DNA from 4 places in the Mesorhizobium sp. GW821-FHT04C10 genome. Region 1 is predicted to be linked to each of the others. Evidence: predicted binding sites of a transcription regulator. Region 1 holds the regulator's gene; each other region holds the start of a gene.
The links. Region 1 encodes PhoB, which activates phosphate uptake and scavenging genes when phosphate is short. Its sites were predicted from a motif close to TGTCATNNANCTGTCAT; they were not measured.
Positions count from the first base shown of each region.

Region 2: AC07UC_RS04765 (PhoX family protein) is a predicted target of PhoB. The motif match lies at 1,565-1,581, and genes of this name have one in related genera.
Region 3: phnC (phosphonate ABC transporter ATP-binding protein) is a predicted target of PhoB. The motif match lies at 2,394-2,410, and genes of this name have one in related genera.
Region 4: AC07UC_RS17670 (BtaA family protein) is a predicted target of PhoB. The motif match lies at 2,486-2,502, and genes of this name have one in related genera.

Region 1 covers NZ_JBWKTL010000001.1:1,674,597-1,678,993, forward strand. Annotated here, with positions in the region: gene pstB (phosphate ABC transporter ATP-binding protein PstB) at 1-189, shown strand, start outside; gene phoU (phosphate signaling complex protein PhoU) at 215-922, shown strand; gene phoB (phosphate regulon transcriptional regulator PhoB) at 1,045-1,734, shown strand; gene AC07UC_RS08165 (ROK family protein) at 2,074-3,318, opposite strand; gene xylF (D-xylose ABC transporter substrate-binding protein) at 3,590-4,397, shown strand, end outside.
Region 2 covers NZ_JBWKTL010000001.1:1,003,996-1,008,392, reverse strand. Annotated here, with positions in the region: gene AC07UC_RS04765 (PhoX family protein) at 1-1,503, opposite strand, end outside; gene AC07UC_RS04760 (hypothetical protein) at 1,775-2,431, shown strand; gene AC07UC_RS04755 (response regulator) at 2,618-3,280, opposite strand; gene AC07UC_RS04750 (sensor histidine kinase) at 3,277-4,397, opposite strand, start outside.
Region 3 covers NZ_JBWKTL010000001.1:2,028,475-2,032,871, forward strand. Annotated here, with positions in the region: gene phnE (phosphonate ABC transporter, permease protein PhnE) at 1-390, opposite strand, end outside; gene phnD (phosphonate ABC transporter substrate-binding protein) at 447-1,355, opposite strand; gene phnC (phosphonate ABC transporter ATP-binding protein) at 1,458-2,315, opposite strand; gene AC07UC_RS09835 (DUF1868 domain-containing protein) at 2,549-3,259, opposite strand; gene AC07UC_RS09840 (DapH/DapD/GlmU-related protein) at 3,363-3,980, opposite strand; gene phnL (phosphonate C-P lyase system protein PhnL) at 3,977-4,397, opposite strand, start outside.
Region 4 covers NZ_JBWKTL010000001.1:3,646,492-3,650,888, reverse strand. Annotated here, with positions in the region: gene AC07UC_RS17685 (hydantoinase B/oxoprolinase family protein) at 1-112, shown strand, start outside; gene AC07UC_RS17680 (phosphorylase family protein) at 146-1,297, opposite strand; gene AC07UC_RS17675 (C1 family peptidase) at 1,528-2,361, shown strand; gene AC07UC_RS17670 (BtaA family protein) at 2,512-3,810, shown strand; gene AC07UC_RS17665 (class I SAM-dependent methyltransferase) at 3,807-4,397, shown strand, end outside.

The DNA of each region.
Region 1 (4,397 bases):
ATCGACGAGCTGCAGGCCGACTACACGATCGTCATCGTCACCCACAACATGCAGCAGGCGGCGCGCGTCTCGAAGCAGACCGCCTTCATGTATCTTGGCGAACTGGTCGAATTCGACCGCACCGAGAAGATCTTCACGTCGCCTCGCGAGAAGCGCACGCAAGACTACATCACCGGCCGCTTCGGCTGATCGCACGCATACGAGGACCAGGATCATGGCCGAACATACAGTCGCAGCCTTCGACGAGGATCTCGGACAGATCAGCAGGCTGATCAGCGACATGGGCGATCTCGCCGGTTCGATGGTCGGCGGCGCCACCAAGGCGCTGCTGAATTCCGACAACGCGCTGGCACAGCGCGTAGTCTCCGACGACGCCATCATGGATGCGCGCCAGCGCGAACTCGACGATCGCGCCATCACGCTGATCGCCAAGCGCCAGCCGATGGCCGACGATCTGCGCCATGTCGTCGGGTCGATCCGCATGGCCGGTGACCTCGAACGCATTGGCGACCTTGCCAAGAACATCGCCAAGCGCGTCGGCACCGTCGGTCTCAACGCAACGCCGCGCGACCTGTCGCATTCCATCGACGCCATGGCGCAGCTGGTGCTGATCCAGGTGCAGGGCGTGATCGAGGAGTATGCGGCGCGCGACGCCGCCGCGCTTGCGAAGCTGCGCGCCGACGACGAACGCATCGACGTCAAGTACACCTCGGTGTTCCGCGAACTGCTGACCTACATGATGGAGGATCCGCGCAACATCACCGCTTGCACGCATCTGTTGTTCTGCGCCAAGAATCTCGAACGCATCGGCGACCATGTGACCAACATCGCCGAGAACGCGTACTATGTCCTGACCGGCACGCAACTGCCCGCCAACCGCCCCAAACAGGACGAGACGGCGATGTCGGCGCCGGCGGCTTGAGCGTTGGAGCGGTTCATCGTTTCGCGGAAACGCCGACCCGCTCTATCTCTTTGTTTCACGCAATTCAGGATGGAAAACCGCTACACATTTTTTCCTGGGATTGCTTTAGAGGTGACCAGTCAATGATCGCACCACGCATCATGGTGGTGGAGGACGAGGAGCCGCTCGGCGTGCTCCTCCGCTACAATCTGGAATCGGAAGGTTATCAGGTCGAGGTGGTAACCCGCGGCGATGAAGCCGAAATCCGGCTGCAGGAAAACGTGCCCGATCTCCTGGTGCTCGACTGGATGGTGCCGGCGGTGTCCGGCATCGAACTCTGTCGCCGGCTAAGAATGCGCCCCGAGACCGAACGGCTGCCGATCATCATGCTGACCGCGCGGGGTGAAGAAAGCGACCGCGTGCGCGGCCTTTCGACCGGTGCCGACGACTATCTGGTCAAGCCGTTCTCGACGCCGGAATTCATGGCCCGCGTCAAGGCGCTGCTGCGCCGCGCCAAGCCGGAAGTGCTGTCCAGCGTGCTCAAGGTCGGCGACATCGTGCTCGACCGTGAATCGCACCGAGTCTACCGCAAGAAGAGCGAGATCCGGCTCGGGCCGACCGAATTCCGCCTTCTGGAATTCATGATGCGCCATCCCGGCCGCGTCTTCTCGCGCAGCCAACTGCTCGACAATGTCTGGGGTGAGACGATCTATATCGACGAGCGCACCGTGGACGTGCATGTCGGCCGCCTGCGCAAGGCGGTCAACAATGGCCGCATGCCCGACGTCATCCGCACCATCCGTGGGGCAGGCTACGCGATCAGGGAAGATTAGAGCCTTGAGGCGGAAGCGTTGATAGGTTGAATGTGTCCACTCCCGGGTCACACGCATTGACAATTGGCTGAGACGCTCATGGCCTCGTCATCTTTGGGCGAAGCAAGGAGCGCAGCGACGCGGCGCGGACCCCTGGAGCTGCTCTGCAGCCCAAGGATCCATGCCGCGACCTCAAAGCGTTGCCACGGCGCAAGTTCTGCTCCGCTGCACTGCGTGGCATAGGTCACGGAATGGATCCCAGGGTCTCCGCGACGGAGCTTCGCTCCTGCTCCGCCCACGGATGACGACGGCCAATCTCCAAGTAAGCGAGGGTCTACGGCATCAACGACGAATGCCAGCTCAGGCAACGCTCTTCCCGGCACTGCCTCTTGCCTGCACGCCCGGCGCGAAGATCTCCTGATCGACGAAGGTCAGTGCGCGCATGGCGCAGCCCTCGCGGATCAGGGGCAACTCGTTCGGTTCGGTGTCGAACGAAATCGATTTCGAGTGCTGGCCGCCGGCGGTCTGGGCGATCGCCTCGCGCAATGCCGGCTCGATCAGGTCGAAGGCGGCGGCGCTGACGCCGACCATGGCCACGGGGGCGGGATCGATCAGCGCAAACAGGCTGCCGAGGCCATAACCCAGTGCTTCTCCGGCCTTGCGATAGGCTTCGCGCTCGGGCCCGGCTCGTTCCCGCGCCGTCGTCGCCAATGCCCGCATCTGCGCGTCGCTGACGTCGGCGACCGGTTCGGTGTCCTCGCCAAGCTGCCTGGCATTGCGCCAGATGGCGTAGTTGCCGGCATAGGCCTCGACGCAGCCGCGCCGCCCGCAGCGGCAGAGCGCGCCGCCTGGCCGATGGATCATGTGGCCGAACTCGCCGCCCGACGAATGGGTGCCGGTGAACAGCTCGCCCTTCAGCACAAGGCCCATGCCGATGCCGTGCGACAAAAGGATGGCGATGAAGTCGTCGCGGTAGCGTTCGGGGTCGCGCCAGCGCAGCGCCACCGCCATCATGTTGCAGTCGTTCTCCATGGTGGCCGGGATGCCGAACTCGGCTTCCAGTATGTCGGCGAAGGCGATGTCGGTCTGCGGCGTGATCGGCGACCACAGCATGGCCCTGGCCTTGGTGTCGGTGATGCCCTGGATCGCCAGCGCGATGCGGGCGACGCTGCGTACGTCGATATCGGGATCCTCGAGGCGCCGCCGTACAATGGCGACGCATTCACCGATCAGCGCCTCGCGCGACATGGTCAGCGTGTCCAGCCGGCGCTGTTCCTCCGATATCACCTGGCCGGCATAGTCGATGACGGCGACGGACAGGAAATTCAGCGACAGCACCACAGTCATGATGGCCGCGGCCTCCGGGTTGAGGCCGAGGCCGACCTGTGGCCTGCCGCGTTTGAGCGCACCGGCCTCGCTCGGCTTGCCCTCGACCAGGATGCCTTCGCCGATCAGGTCGGAAGAGATCGCCGATATGGTTGAATGGCTGAGGCCGGTGGTCGCGGCGATCTCGGTGCGCGACGGTTGGCCGGCCCGGCGCACGGCCGCAATCACCATGGCGCGGTTGCGCCGGCGCAGATCGTCGTGGCGGATTCCGACCGACATACTTTCCCACATCCTCCCCGTCGCCGTGGTTCTTCCTGCCCCTCGAACACTGCCGGTGACTGGGGCAAATACTGGCAGAAGCGGCTGGTGCTGTCATTTATTTATTGCGAGGCTCGAAAAAAAGTCCACGACACCTCAAGATCCATCAGAATCGATGTTGACAGCGTTCCGACGATGGATCAGTATTTTTTTTGAGGCTCGAAAAAATAGAGCCTCTGTGCCGGCCTTCGGGTCAGTTTGGTCGCGCCATACGCGGCGCAGGGAGGATATCATGAAGAGATTCACGGCCGCCATCCTGGCGGGTGTCGCCATGTCGCTGACGCTTGCGTCGGTCGCGCAGGCGAAGGACAAGGTCATCGGTGTTTCGTGGTCGAACTTCCAGGAAGAGCGCTGGAAGACCGACGAGGCCGCCATGAAGAAGGCGATCGAGGCCGCCGGCGACAAGTACATTTCCGCCGATGCGCAGTCCAATCCCGGCAAGCAGCTTACTGATGTCGAAAGCCTGATCTCGCAGGGCGCCAACTCGCTGATCATCCTGGCGCAGGATGCCTCGGCGATCGGCCCGGCGGTGCAGAAGGCACTGGACGAAGGCATTCCGGTCGTCGGCTATGACCGCCTGATCGAGAACAAGGACGTCTTCTACCTGACCTTCGACAACAAGGAAGTCGGCCGCTTGCAGGCCGGCGCAGTGTTCAAGGTCAAGCCGGAAGGCAACTATGTCTTCATCAAGGGCTCGGGTGCCGATCCGAACGCCGATTTCCTGTTCTCGGGCTCGATGGAAGTGCTCAAGGCGGCCATCGACAGCGGCAAGATCAAGAATGTCGGCGAGGCTTATACGGACGGCTGGCTGCCCGCCAACGCCCAGAAGAACATGGAACAGTTCCTGACCGCCAACGACAACAAGGTCGATGCCGTGGTCGCCGCCAATGACGGCACCGCAGGCGGTGTCGTCGCGGCGCTGACGGCGCAAGGCCTTGCCGGTACCGTGCCGGTGTCGGGCCAGGATGGCGATCATGCCGCGCTGAACCGCATCGCGCTCGGCACCCAGACCGTGTCGGTGTGGAAGGACGCGCGCGAAC
Region 2 (4,397 bases), 670 kb from region 1:
GGTGATCTCGATGATGTGGCCGAAGGCGTTCTCGGCGCGCGGGTTGGCGGCATCGACCTGGTCGGCCTTGCGCTTGGAATTGTTGGTCAGCATCACATAGACCTTGCCGTTGACGCCATTGGGCTGGATGTCCTCGGGCCGGTCCATCTTGGTGGCGCCGAGCAGATCGGCGGCACGCCGTGTCTCGATCAGCACGTCGGCCTGGCTGGCGAAGCCGTTCTCGGCCGTCAGCGGGCCCTGCCCAAAGACGATCGGCAGCCAGTCGACCGTGCCGTCCTCGGCGAATTTGGCGACATGCAGCGTGCCGTCGTCGAGCAGGTCCTTGTTGGCGGCATGGTCGTTGGCGTTGAAGGCGCCCTTGGTGACGAACTTGTAGACATAGTCGAAGCGCTCGTCGTCGCCGAGATAGAAGACGACGCGGCCGTCCTTGGCAACGATCGATTCGGCGCCCTCATGCTTGAAGCGGCCCATGGCGGTGCGCTTCCGCGGGGTCGAGGTCGGGTCGTTGACGTCGACCTCGACGATCCAGCCGAAGCGATTGGGTTCGTTGGGCTCCTTGGCGAGGTTGAAGCGGTCGTAATGCGCGCCCCATTCATAGGCGCCTTCGGGAATACCGAGCCGCTTGTAGTTGGCGGCTTCCTTGTGACCCTCGGGCAGTTCGCCGGAGAAATAGCCATGGATGTTTTCCTCGGCCATCACATAGGTGCCCCACGGCGTGACGCCGCCGGCGCAATTGTTGATGGTGCCGAACACCTTGGTACCGGATGCGTCGGCATTGGTCTTGACGCGATCATGGCCGGCGACCGGGCCGGACAGCGCCATCTCTGTGGTGGAGGTGATACGGCGGTTGAGCTTGCCGTCGCGCACCACTTGCCATTTGCCGCCGTCCTTGCGGATCTCGACGATGGTGCCGCCATGCGCCGCCATTTCGACATCGACCTGCTCTTTCGAGAGCGGAGCGACCTCGGCCTTCTTCTTCCCGTCCTTCTCGACGATCGAAACGATGCCCGGGAACATCAGATGCGGGTTGGTGTATTCGTGGTTGACCACCAGCAGGCCGTGCTCGGCCGAGCCGTCGATCGGGATATAGCCGACATAGTCGTTGTTGTAGCCGAACTGTCTGGCCTGCGCCTCGGCCGACTGCTTCGTCGGGTCGAATTCCGGCGAATCGGCAAACAGCGGATCGCCCCAGCGCAACAGCACGTCGGCGTCATAGCCCGGCGCGACATGATGCTTGTCGTCGATGCCGGCCTCGAGCTCGTCGAACTTGAAGGCCGAGCCTTCCGCGGCGCGGGCATCGTCCGCGGCGATCATGGCCAGCGGGCCGACCGTGGCGGCGATCGCCGAGACGGCGAGCGATCCCTTGAGGAACCCCCGGCGCGAGAACCGCGCGGCGATGATCTCGCCCATGGTGCGGTTGTCGGTCGGGTTGATGGCCGGTCCTTCGTTTTCCTCGAGCAGGCTGGTGCGGAATCTGGCGTCGGGGGAGCGATGTTCGGTCATGAGGGCCTCTGGCTTTGGAGTGGCTGGAGCTTTTGTCGCTTTCGACCCCTACAGCCGGCTGATCACATTTTCGTGACATCATACCTGTTCCACCGCTCCGCGCGAGGCAGTTGTCATCCATGACCTCGGACTTTGGTCCAACCTTGCGCTTCCAAAGGTCCTGGGGGACAAACGCAACGGTCGGAGGTCGCTTCCGGTCAATACATCTTTCGGCGATGTTGCTGGTTGCAACGTTGGGGTGGGCGCGCCGGCTCAATCGACGGAGATCAGGATGAACGGATCGATCACGGCCCGTTGTTGCCGGCTGGCGCTCGTCACTGCGGCGGCTTTGCCGTTGACCATTGCTCCCTATCGAATCGCCCTGAACGGCTCCGCCCCCGGAATCGATGCCGCCACCGCACAGGCCGCCAAGGGCGGCAATGGCGGTGGCAACAACGGCAACGGCAACGGCAACGGTGGCAGCAACGGCAACAGCGGTGGCGGCAACAGCGGCAACGGAAATGGAAACGGCGGCAACAGTGGCAACAGCAGCGGTGGCAATAGCGGCAACGGAAATGGAAACGGCGGCAACAGCGGCAACAGCAGCGGCGGCAATAGCGGCAACGGAAATGGAAACGGCGGCAACAGCGGCAACAGCAGCGGTGGCAATAACGGCAACGGAAATGGAAACGGCGGCAATTCCGGAACAGATGACGGTAGCGGCAACTCGGGATCGGGCGCCAGCCAGAGCAGCACGGGCACCAGCCATGTCAACGCCACGACCGGCGACAAGGTCAGCGTGGACGGCAGCAAGATCTCGGTCGAGCACCCCAACGGCATGACGGAAAAGATCGAGAACGGTCGTTTCAGGATGCGCGACGCGCTCGGCCGCACGATCATCGACCGTCGGGCCACGCCCGCCGATGTCAGGCGTCTCAAGGCCTTGTGAGGCCGGTCAACAGGCAACGACCAGCTTCACACGTCACCTCCGCCGCCCCCGGCGGAGGTGACCTCGTTTTGTCTGGCTTTAGAGCAATTCCAGGAAAAGTGTGTAACGGTTTTCCCGGGACAAGCGCGCAGCGCTTGCCCTTGGGAATTGCGTAAAAACAAATAGTTAGAGCGGTTCCGCGATGGCCTACGCTCGGTTCCTGTCTCGGTCGCGCAACTCGCGCATCATGAGGGCCGCCTCGGTGCGGTTTCGCACGTTGAGTTTCGACAGCACCCCGGTCATGTGGTGCTTGACCGTCTTCTCCTGCAGCTCCAGGCGCAAGGCAACCTCCTTGTTGCTGAGCCCCTCCGCCACCAACCGCAGGATTTCCGTCTGCCGCCCGGTCAGTTGCCGCAGCCGGTCCGCCTCGCCATTGGCAGGCTGCGGGGACTGGAGATCGGACAGCAGCCGCGCCGACAGCGTCGGCGAAAGATAGCTCTCGCCGGCCGTGACGCTGCGCAGGATATCGGCGAGTGCTCGCGATCCGACACCCTTGAGGATATAGCCGTGCACCCCCGCATTCAGGGCCTTGGTGACGTCGGCATTGGCCTCCGAAACGGTCAGCATGACGATCTTCTGGGCGGGGTGGTCGGCAAGGATGCTTGTAACCGCGGCCAGGCCGCCGCCCGGCATGGAGATGTCGAGCAGCAATATGTCGGGCTGGACCGTCGAGGCGATGCGTTCGGCATCCTGCGCCGTCGCACCTTCGCCGACGATCTCGAAGCCTCCGATCTCCGACAGGCTGCGCGTCACGCCTTCGCGAAACAGCGGATGATCATCGACAATAGCGATTCGAATGGCGCCAATCATGCTTGCTCCTCAACCGATAGACTGATTACCAATCGCGTGCCTTGTGCTCCGGTCAAGGTCTGGAACTGGCCGCCAATGCTTTCGACCCTCTCCCGCAGGCCGGCCAGCCCCAGCCCCTCGACCCGCGCCGGGTCGAAGCCCGGCCCGCTATCCGACACTTCAACAAAAAGCCGGCCATTCTTCATCCCGGCACGCACTGTCTGATCCTTGGCTCGCCCGTGGCGATACGCATTGTTCAGCCCTTCCTGCACGAAACGATAGATGCTGATCTTCTCCGAGGCGCCGGGTTCGGGCAAATGCTTGGGCACGGTAAGCCTCACCGAGGTTCCCGTCCGGCGCTCATGTTCGTCGACGGCCAGCCGTAATATCTCCTTGGCGGCTGCCGTCTCTATCTGCGGCAGCACAAGGCCGGTGCAGATACCGCGTATTTCGCGCATGGCATCCTCCAGCGTCTTGCGGATCATCGCGACCTCGGTCGAACGGCTCTCGGTCGAATGGCCGTCGTCCGAAAATACCGGGCTGTCCATGCGCAAAGCCGCCAGCGCCACGAGTTGCGCCGGTCCGTCATGAAGGTCGGCGCCGATCCGGCGCAGATATCTTTCGTTGAGTGCGGTGGCGCGGCGGGACGCCCGCTGCACACGCTGCCGCAAGGCGCTGTTTTGCGTCACCAGGTCCTGCAGTTCCGACACCTGGTGGCGCAGCGCGCCGCGCTGATCGTCGATGGTGCGGCTGGCCCGCAGGACGATGCCCGACAGCAGCAGAAAAGCGGTCAAGGTGGTGCCGGCCACGACCAGCCAGCTCGACAGCAGCGCGGAAGCCAGCGTGGCCTTGAAATCGCTGGCGACCTCGAAGAATTCGGTGACGGCCACCACATTGCCGGACCAGGGTTCGCGCACGGGATTGTAGATCTCCAGCAAGGGCACGCCGACAGCCTGTTCCTTCCTTTCGTCTTCGTCGAACGTATCGAATTGGGCGGTGACGTTGCCCTGGAAAGCGGACAGCAGATTGTCGGTCAGATTGAAGCGGCGGCCGATCAAAGACGCGTCCTTCGCATAGAGCACCGTGCCGTCGCGCCGCCAGAGCCTGAACGAAACCAGGCGTTTGCCGAGCGCACCCT
Region 3 (4,397 bases), 350 kb from region 1:
GAAGGTCGAAACCAGCGCCACGTTCACCGTGGTCAGCATCAGCTCGAAATATTCGGGAATGTAGAACCCGCCCCAGACATAGATGCGGCCGAGCGGGAAATTGTATTCCTGGGTGCCGGTATCATGCGGCGAGGCAATGTCGAACAGTGCCCGCCAGACGTCGTTCCAGTCCTTGGGGACCAGCCAGCTCAGGAAATCCAGGATATGCGGCAGCCGGTCGAAGAAGTGCCCTGCATTGGCTTCGTCGGCGAACCACATGCTGGCGAACATCGCGGCGAGCAGCAGGCCAACGCCGAGCACGGTATAGAGCCTGCGCAGCGACGTCTGGCGTCGCCAGGCATCGGCCATCGGATGAGGGGCGCCGGAGGGAGCTGTCACGGAAAGGGTCATGATCGGAGATGCAAAAAGGGCGGTGTTTTTGAACACCGCCCTTCTTGATTTCGCCGTTAGCCGCCGATGGCTGCCTTACGGGCTTCGACGATGACGTTGTAGAAATCCGGCTTCACCGGAACGTAGCCGGTGAAATCGCCACCTTCGACGCCTTCGAAGCAAGCCTTGTCCTTCTTCGGCAGTTCGGTGAAGAAGGCGGCGAGCTTGGCGGTCATCTCGTCGCCGAGCGCGGTGCGCACGACCAGCGGGCCGTTCGGGATCAGGCCCGAGCGCCAGACTTCGACGAAGTCGTTCGGGTCGACAGCACCCTTGGCGACGACCTTGTGGAAGGTGCCGGAGGTGAAGCCGTTCTTGAAGTCGCCGATGCCCGAGGAATCGTCGACAGCGACATCGACCTTGCCGTCGCGCACGGCCAGGATGTTGTTCTCATGGCCGCCGTTGAACTGGGTCGAGGCGAAATAGGTCTCGTTGGAGGCGCCGGTGTCCTTCGGAATCTGGGTCAGCGGGATCAGGTAGCCGGAGGTCGAATCCGGATCGGCATAGCCGAGCTTCTTGCCCTTGGCCGACTTGATGTCGGTGATGCCGGAAGACTTGAGCGCCAGGCCGATCGAATAATAGCCGGTCGCGCCGTCGGTCTGCTGGGTGGTGAGGATCGGGGTGACCGCCTTCGGATCCTTGATATAGACGCTGGCATAGCCGGAGGCGCCGAGTTCGGCGAAGTCGAGCGTGCCACCGAGCAGGCCCTGGATGACGCCGTCATAGTCGGCGGCGGGGAACAGCGAGACCTTCTCGAAGCCGAATTCGGCCTTCAGATGGTCGGCCAGGCACTGGTAGTTGCGCAGCCGGTCGGTTTCGTTTTCACCGCCGAGGATGCCGACGCGGAATTCCTTCAGATCGGCGGCGTGGGCCATGCTGGTCGCCATGGCGAGCACCGAAACGGCGCCGAAAACCATTTTCCTGAACATTTGATGTCTCTCCTGTAAGTTCCGGCCCCGCGCCGGCAACGTTCTTGATCTTGACAAATGCCCTTCACGCGGGCGGACGATCCAGGCCGCTCTTTCTTGAACTCAGTAACCCGGGAATGCGGGTTCGAGCGGTCCGGCGGATGCTGCGATCTTTTGCTTGAAGGCAACGCTGGTGGAGGTGATGGCCTCCGATATCTCCGCGCCATTGCTGTCGGCGCCATAGACGAGGCGCACGGCCTCACGGTTCAGCTCTTCGGGCGGGCCGTCGAAGACGACCTTGCCGGCGGCCATGCCGATGATGCGGTTGCAATAGGCGCGCGCGGTATCGAGCGTATGCAGATTGGTGACGACGGTGATGCCTTCGCGCAGGTTGATGTCCTGCAGGGAATCCATCACCACCTTGGCGTTGAGCGGGTCGAGCGAGGCGATCGGCTCGTCGGCGAGGATAACCTTTGGCTGCTGCATCATGGCGCGGGCGATGGCGACGCGCTGCTGCTGTCCGCCTGACAGCGTGCCGGCTGGCTGCAGAGCGGTACGGGCGATGTCGAGCCGCTCCAGGGCGGCGACTGCCTCGGCGCATTCGGCGCGCGAAAACATGCCGAGAAGGTTCGACAGGGTCGAACGATGGTTCAACTTGCCGAGCAGCACATTGGTCAGCACATCGAGGCGCGGCACCAAGTTGAACTGCTGGAAGATCATGGCGCAGTCGCGCTGCCAGTGCCGCAACGGTGAGCCGCGCAACTGGGAGACCTCGGCGCCGTCAAAAAAAATCGACCCCTGGCTGGGGTCGACAAGACGGTTGATCATGCGAAGAAGGGTGGATTTGCCGGCGCCCGAACGGCCGATGACGCCGACCATCTGACCCTGCGGGATCGAGATGGTGACGTCGCTGACGGCGGTGTTCTTGCCAAATCGTCGGCTGACACCGCGGATTTCGAGCGTGGCAGAGCTTGCTGACATGGGCTGGTTCCAGTCCGGTCCATATTGATCGTCAGGCATTCGCCTAACGCAGCCACATGAACCTGCCGTGTCGCCAGCATGTCAGTTTTGTTACGCTCCACAGGCTTGGCGGCTGAAGCGCATCGCGCTGAAACGAATTCATGCGATGCGCTTCAGGTCTTTGTAATTATGCATATCGTTCTCCCAAAACCGAGGTCACTTTCGGGCGCCATGCATTGGCACCTTGCGGACAATCAGCCGAGCACCAGCAATTCCTCGAAATGCTTCATGTCGCGGAAAGCGCAGAAAGCGGGCGCCTTGATCTCGATTGTCGGAGCCTGCCTTGCGAAAAGCGCCAGGCAATCGTCGAACAGCGCCTGCCAGGCCGCGGCCCTGTCGTCGGCGAGACGCTGGATCTGGTAGGCGAAGGTGATGTGGAAGACGTAAGCGTCGTGATCGGGATGCCGGTAGCCGAACGGAACCGCCAGTGCATCGCGCCACTTACACATGACCCGCACATCCTCGTCCGTTGCGCCGGCAACGGTGAGGCCGGTCGGCACGACCTCGACCACCTTGATGTTGAAGGGGCCGAGCCCCTCGAAACCCTTCAGGCGTTCCAGATAAAGGCGAGTCATCGCATCGATGCTGGTGTCGAGCGGCACGTCCTGCGGCCAGTATGGCAGGCGGCGGCGATATTCGATGATGCCCTGGAATAGGGTCATGTGCAGGCTGGAGGCAGGCGTGAAGGCGAGCCGGTCGGCGTCAGGCATCGCCAGCATCTTCTCACGCACGCCAAGCACCACAGCCTCGGATGGCGAACCTCCGACCAGGTGGCTGACGACGGTGTTGCCTGGCTCGGTCAGAAAATTGCCTGAGGTGTCGTAGCGCGTGCCGAGATGCGCCGGCGGCATCGGATTGGAGCCGGCAAAGAATCCGGCGAGTGAGGGTTTGACTGTGTCGAGCATGGCGATCTCCTTGGGGAGATGGCGTCCTGTCCGAGTCCTGTGTCAAGGATGTGAACAGGCTCCCCGATGATGATGCAAGGGAGCCATCTTTGCTGGAACTGCCCTACCCCTCGTATTTCTCCAGGAACGCCTCGGCTGAAAGTTCGCGAAAATCGTCAAGTGACGCGCGCAGCCTGGCATGGTCCCAGTCCCACCAGGCAAGCGCCTGGTAGCGTTCGGCGGTGCGGCGGTCGAAGCGCTCGCGGATCGGCTTTGCCGGCACGCCGGCGACGATGGTGTAAGGCGCGACATCCTTCGACACGACGGCGCCGGCGCCAACCGCCGCGCCATCGCCGACAGTAACGCCGGGCAGGACGGTCGAACCGTGACCGAGCCAGGTGTCGTGGCCGATGCTGACGCGCTTGGCGCGGCGCTCAGCGAAGAACTCGCTCTCATGCTCGGCATCGTCCCAATAGTCCGAGGCGCGGTAGGTGAAATGGTGCAGCGTCGGCCGCCAGGTCGGGTGGTTGGTGGCGTTGAGGCGCACGCTTGCGGCGATGTTGGCGAACTTGCCGATCGTCGCGCACCAGACGGCGCAGTCCTGCATCATGTAGGAATAGTCGCCGAGTTCGCTTTCCGAGACCCGGCTGCGGTCGGCGATCTCGGTCCAGCGGCCAAGCGTCGAGTTGTGTACCTCCGCCGTCGGGTGGATCAGCGGCGTCTCCGACAATTTCCTGGTCATGCGGCGAGTTTTCCCGGAGCAAAGGCGGTGACGTCGATGATGCGGTCGGCAACCGCCTCGCGCACATCGTGATCGTGGAAGATGCCGAGCAGGGCGACATCCGCCGCCTTCTTGGCGGCGATGAGTTCGATCACCACGTCGCGGTTGGTGGCATCGAGCGAGGCGGTCGGCTCGTCGAGCAGCAGGATGGGGTGTTCGGTGATGAAGCCGCGCGCGATGTTGACGCGCTGCTGCTCGCCGCCGGAGAAGGTCGCCGGCGGCAGAGCCCAGAGTTTTTCCGGCAGGTTGAGCTTCGCCAGCAGTGCGCGCGCCTTGCCTCTGGCCGCCTCGCGCTCCTCGCCGCGTTCGACCAGCGGCTCCGCGACGACATCAAGCGCCGAAACGCGCGGCACGGTGCGCAGGAACTGGCTGACATAG
Region 4 (4,397 bases), 2.0 Mb from region 1:
CCGCAAGGACGGGACGGTCGAGGTGCTGAAAGCCTGCGACCAGACCGTGCTGGATGCCGGTGAGGCAGTTATCCTGACGACGCCGACGCCGGGCGGGTTTGGTAAGGCCTGAAACCGTTCGCCGGTCAACTGAGGTCATCACCGTCTATTCGGCGACGATGCTGGCCCAGCAGGTGATTGCGCTGCAGACCGAACTCCACCGTCCGAAACCCTTGTAGATCTGCGCAGCCATGGCTGCTTGTTGCTGGAGCGTCATGCCGCCCGCCTTGATCTGAGGGTCGGAAACATTCCGGATCGCAAGCCAGCGTGGTGCCGCGGCGCCCATCTCCGACGCGACCAATCCAAGGACGGCATCGCCCATTTCCGAAACGGCTCCAAGGCCCTGGAGATGGTAGTGATCGTCGGAGGTGTCGAAGCCAAAGAAATCGGTGGTGACCACACACGATTTCAACGCGCTTGGCGCGGCAACAAAGATCTTTGGCAGCCGGGTGTTGTCCTGCGGCAGCTGCGACGCGTTGGTTTTGAACAGCTGCCGCGCCTTGGCGAAGTATTTGGTCCCGGCGACAGTGCTTGCGTAGTGAAGGCTGGCAAACGGCTCCTTCTTGAATTTGGCGAGACAATCGAAACGAACCAGCGGGCTCACCACAACATCGCCCACCTCGAACTGCTTGCCGATACCGCCGGCAGTTCCTGTTGTGATCACCAGCTTGGGTGTCACTTCCTCGATGACCTGCCGCCAGACCTCAATATTTGGCAGCTTCGGGCCGTCTTGCGACATATGAGAATCGGACTTGAAAACCACGACGGATTTCCCGCCGATGGTTGTCGTCCAGTAGGCCCCGAGACGTTTGGCTTGAAGGGCCGGACACCCAGGCCGCATGTTCTTGGCAATTTCCGCGAACCGGTGGGTATAGGAAAGATAGTCGTCGCGGCTGTCCTTGCCCGGGGTAAGCACCCGGCTCAAGGCATGGCCTTCATCGACGGTCCAGGTCACGACCAAAACGTCGGCTTTGGGCAATGGACCGCCGCTGCTGCCGCCAGCGCTGCCGGCTGTCTGCGGCGCAAGCCCTTGCGGCCACGGAATGTCCTTGTACCGAGACAGGCCCGTGGCTTTTGTAAACGCAAGAAATTGCAGTCCCGGCGAAGATTCAGAGTCGAATTCTATGATCTCTCGCTGGAAATCCTCGGTACCCTTCGCCTTCGCGACAGATGGGATCGCGAAAGTTGTGTCCGGCGGCGGATCACGGAGCGGATCGAACCCAAGGTTTCTCTGAACCCAAGAACGGTCAGCAATCATGACATTTATCCCCCTCGGTATAAGGGGACACCCATAAAGAAAAATAACAAATCACAAGCAAGTGATCACCTCCCAATTATCATTAAGAGATTGAAATATTTTATTGCAAATAATGATTATTTTATTTTTGCAGATACAGAAACTTGTCATTGGAGATATATCGTTACTGTAGATACAGATACCGTTTCGTTGTAACGTATTATTTCAAGTGGCAGGAGGGGGAGGTTTCCATGGCCAACAATGTCACGCCAACTACGGTTCCGACGGGAAGAAAAAGCAGCGGCCTCGGATGGGTAAGGGATCTTCCAGATCCAAGAGACCAGCTATACAGCGCCCCACTCAGCCAATTGAAGGCACTTCCAGCAATAGTAGACCTCAAGCCTGAGTTTCCGGTCTATGACCAGGGCCGCATTGGATCCTGTACTGCCAACGCGCTGGCCGGTGCAGTGCAGTTCGACAGGCTGATGAAGAAGCAAGCGCCCGATTTCGTACCGTCGAGACTCTTTATCTATTACAACGAACGCAAGATCGAAGGTCATGTGGCGAATGACGCGGGGGCGCAGATCAGAGACGGAATAAAAACCCTGCAAAAACAGGGAGTCTGTCCGGAAACTGAATGGCCCTATGACGACACGCCCGCCACCTACGACGGAGGGCCGTTTCCCAAGAATTCCAAACCGGCGACCCAGCCCAAGAAGGGTTGCTACGATGACGCGGGCAAATATGTCATCACCAGCTATCAACGGCTGATCCCAACTCTCAATCAGCTCAGAGGTTGCCTCGCGTCTGGATATCCGTTTGTCTTCGGATTCACGGTGTTCGACAGTTGGTATTCGCAAAATCCCAGACCGGCTACCATTTCCCTGCCCAGCGCAAACGACAGCGTCGTCGGTGGCCATGCCGTGATGTGCGTCGGATACGACAACGCAACCAGTCTTTTCAAAATCAGGAATTCCTGGGGAGCCAATGTCGGCAAGAAGGGTTACTTCTTCATGCCATACGCTTATCTGACCGATGGAAGCATGGCCTCGGATTTCTGGGTGATCAATTCCGTAAAGGCCTAGTATCCGTCACATCGACATTGCCCGTCGAGCACGAAAGGGCATTTGGTCTTGCCTGGACGTGACAACGAGGCCGGCGGCGCGCCGGCCACCATCCTCGCCGAGACCCTGCCAGGGCCTGAACTCAAGTCAACAGGCTGTCACCGGCCTGTCATGACCCTGCGCTACCCGCTTGCGCCAAAGCAAATGGGGAATCACTTTGTCATGACGGACGTCTCCTCGGATCTGGTTTTTCGCCGCGGCAAGGAAGTCGGAAAGGCCGTCTACCAGAACCGCGCGCTTTCCAAAGCCGGCATCTCGGAGCGGCTGTTTGCCCTTCTGTTCTCCGGCCTGGTCTATCCGCAGATCTGGGAAGACCCCGATGTCGACATGGAGGCCATGCAGCTCGGCCAGGGTCACCGCATCGTCACGATCGCTTCAGGCGGCTGCAACATCCTGGCCTACCTCACCCGCTCGCCGGCACGGATCGACGCCGTCGACCTCAACGCCGCGCACATCGCGCTGAACCGCATGAAGCTGGAGGCGGTGCGCCGCCTACCGTCACAAGGCGACCTGTTCCGCTTCTTTGGCGCCGCCGACACCAGCCACAATTCGCAAGCCTATGACCGTTTCATCGCGCCGCATCTCGACCCGGTGAGCCGCCACTACTGGGAGCGCCGCAACTGGCGCGGCATCAGGCGCATCGGTGTCTTCGACCGCAATTTCTACCAGACCGGCCTGCTTGGCCTGTTCATCGCCATGGGCCACCGCACAGCCAAGTTCTTCGGCGTCAACCCGGCCCGCATGATGGAAGCCAGGAACATCGGCGAACAGCGCCGCTTCTTCAACGAGGAACTGGCGCCGGTTTTCGACAAGAAGCTCCTGAAATGGGCGACGTCGCGCAAGGCTTCGCTGTTCGGCCTCGGCATTCCGCCGGCGCAATATGATTCCCTGATCACCTCCGGCGACGGCACAATGGCCAGCGTGCTCAAGGCCCGGCTGGAAAAGCTAGCCTGCGATTTTCCCCTGGAAAACAACTACTTCGCCTGGCAGGCTTTTGCCCGCCGCTATCCAAATCCCGGCGAGGCCGCCCTGCCCGCCTATCTGGAAAAGCAGAACTACGACACCATCCGCGGCAATGTCGACCGCGTCGCCATCCACCATGCCAATCTGATCGAATTCCTGGCCGGCAAGGATGCGGGCACGGTCGACCGCTTCATCCTGCTCGACGCGCAGGACTGGATGACCGATGACCAGCTCAATGCGCTGTGGTCGGAAATCAGCCGCACCGCCTCCACTGGCGCCCGCGTCATCTTCCGCACCGCCGCCGAGCCCAGCCTGCTGCCGGGCCGCGTCTCGACCTCGCTGCTCGACCAGTGGGACTATCAGAACGAGGCGTCGCGCGAATTCTCGGCCCGCGACCGCTCGGCCATCTATGGCGGCTTCCACCTCTATGTGAAGCGCGCGGCATGAGCACGACGGAGCTGCCGGCCAACCATGCCGAACTGATGGACGGCGTCTACCGCTGGCAGCGCCACATCTACGACCTGACCCGCAAATACTATCTGCTCGGCCGCGACCGGCTGATCGATGGGCTGGAGGTACCGGCAGGCGGCACCGTGCTGGAACTCGGCTGCGGCACCGGGCGCAACATCATCCTTGCCGCCCGTCGCTATCCCGATGCCCGCTTCTTCGGCCTCGACATCTCGGCCGAGATGCTGGAGACCGCCGGCAAGGCGATAGACCGCGAAGGCCTGTCCGGCCGCGTCACGCTGGCAAGAGGCGACGCGACCGATTTCGATGCCGCCGCGCTTTACGGCATCGAGCGCTTCGATCGCGTCTTCGTGTCCTATTCGCTGTCGATGATCCCTAGCTGGGAAAAGACGGTGTCGGCGGCCCTTGCGACGCTCGCCCCCAATGGCTCGGCGCATGTCGTCGATTTCGGCCAGCAGGAAGGCCTGCCGGGTTGGTTCCGGGCGATGCTGCGCGGCTGGCTCAGAAAATTCCACGTCACGCCGCGCTCAACCCTGCGCGAAGTCCTGGAATCGGAATCTCGGCGA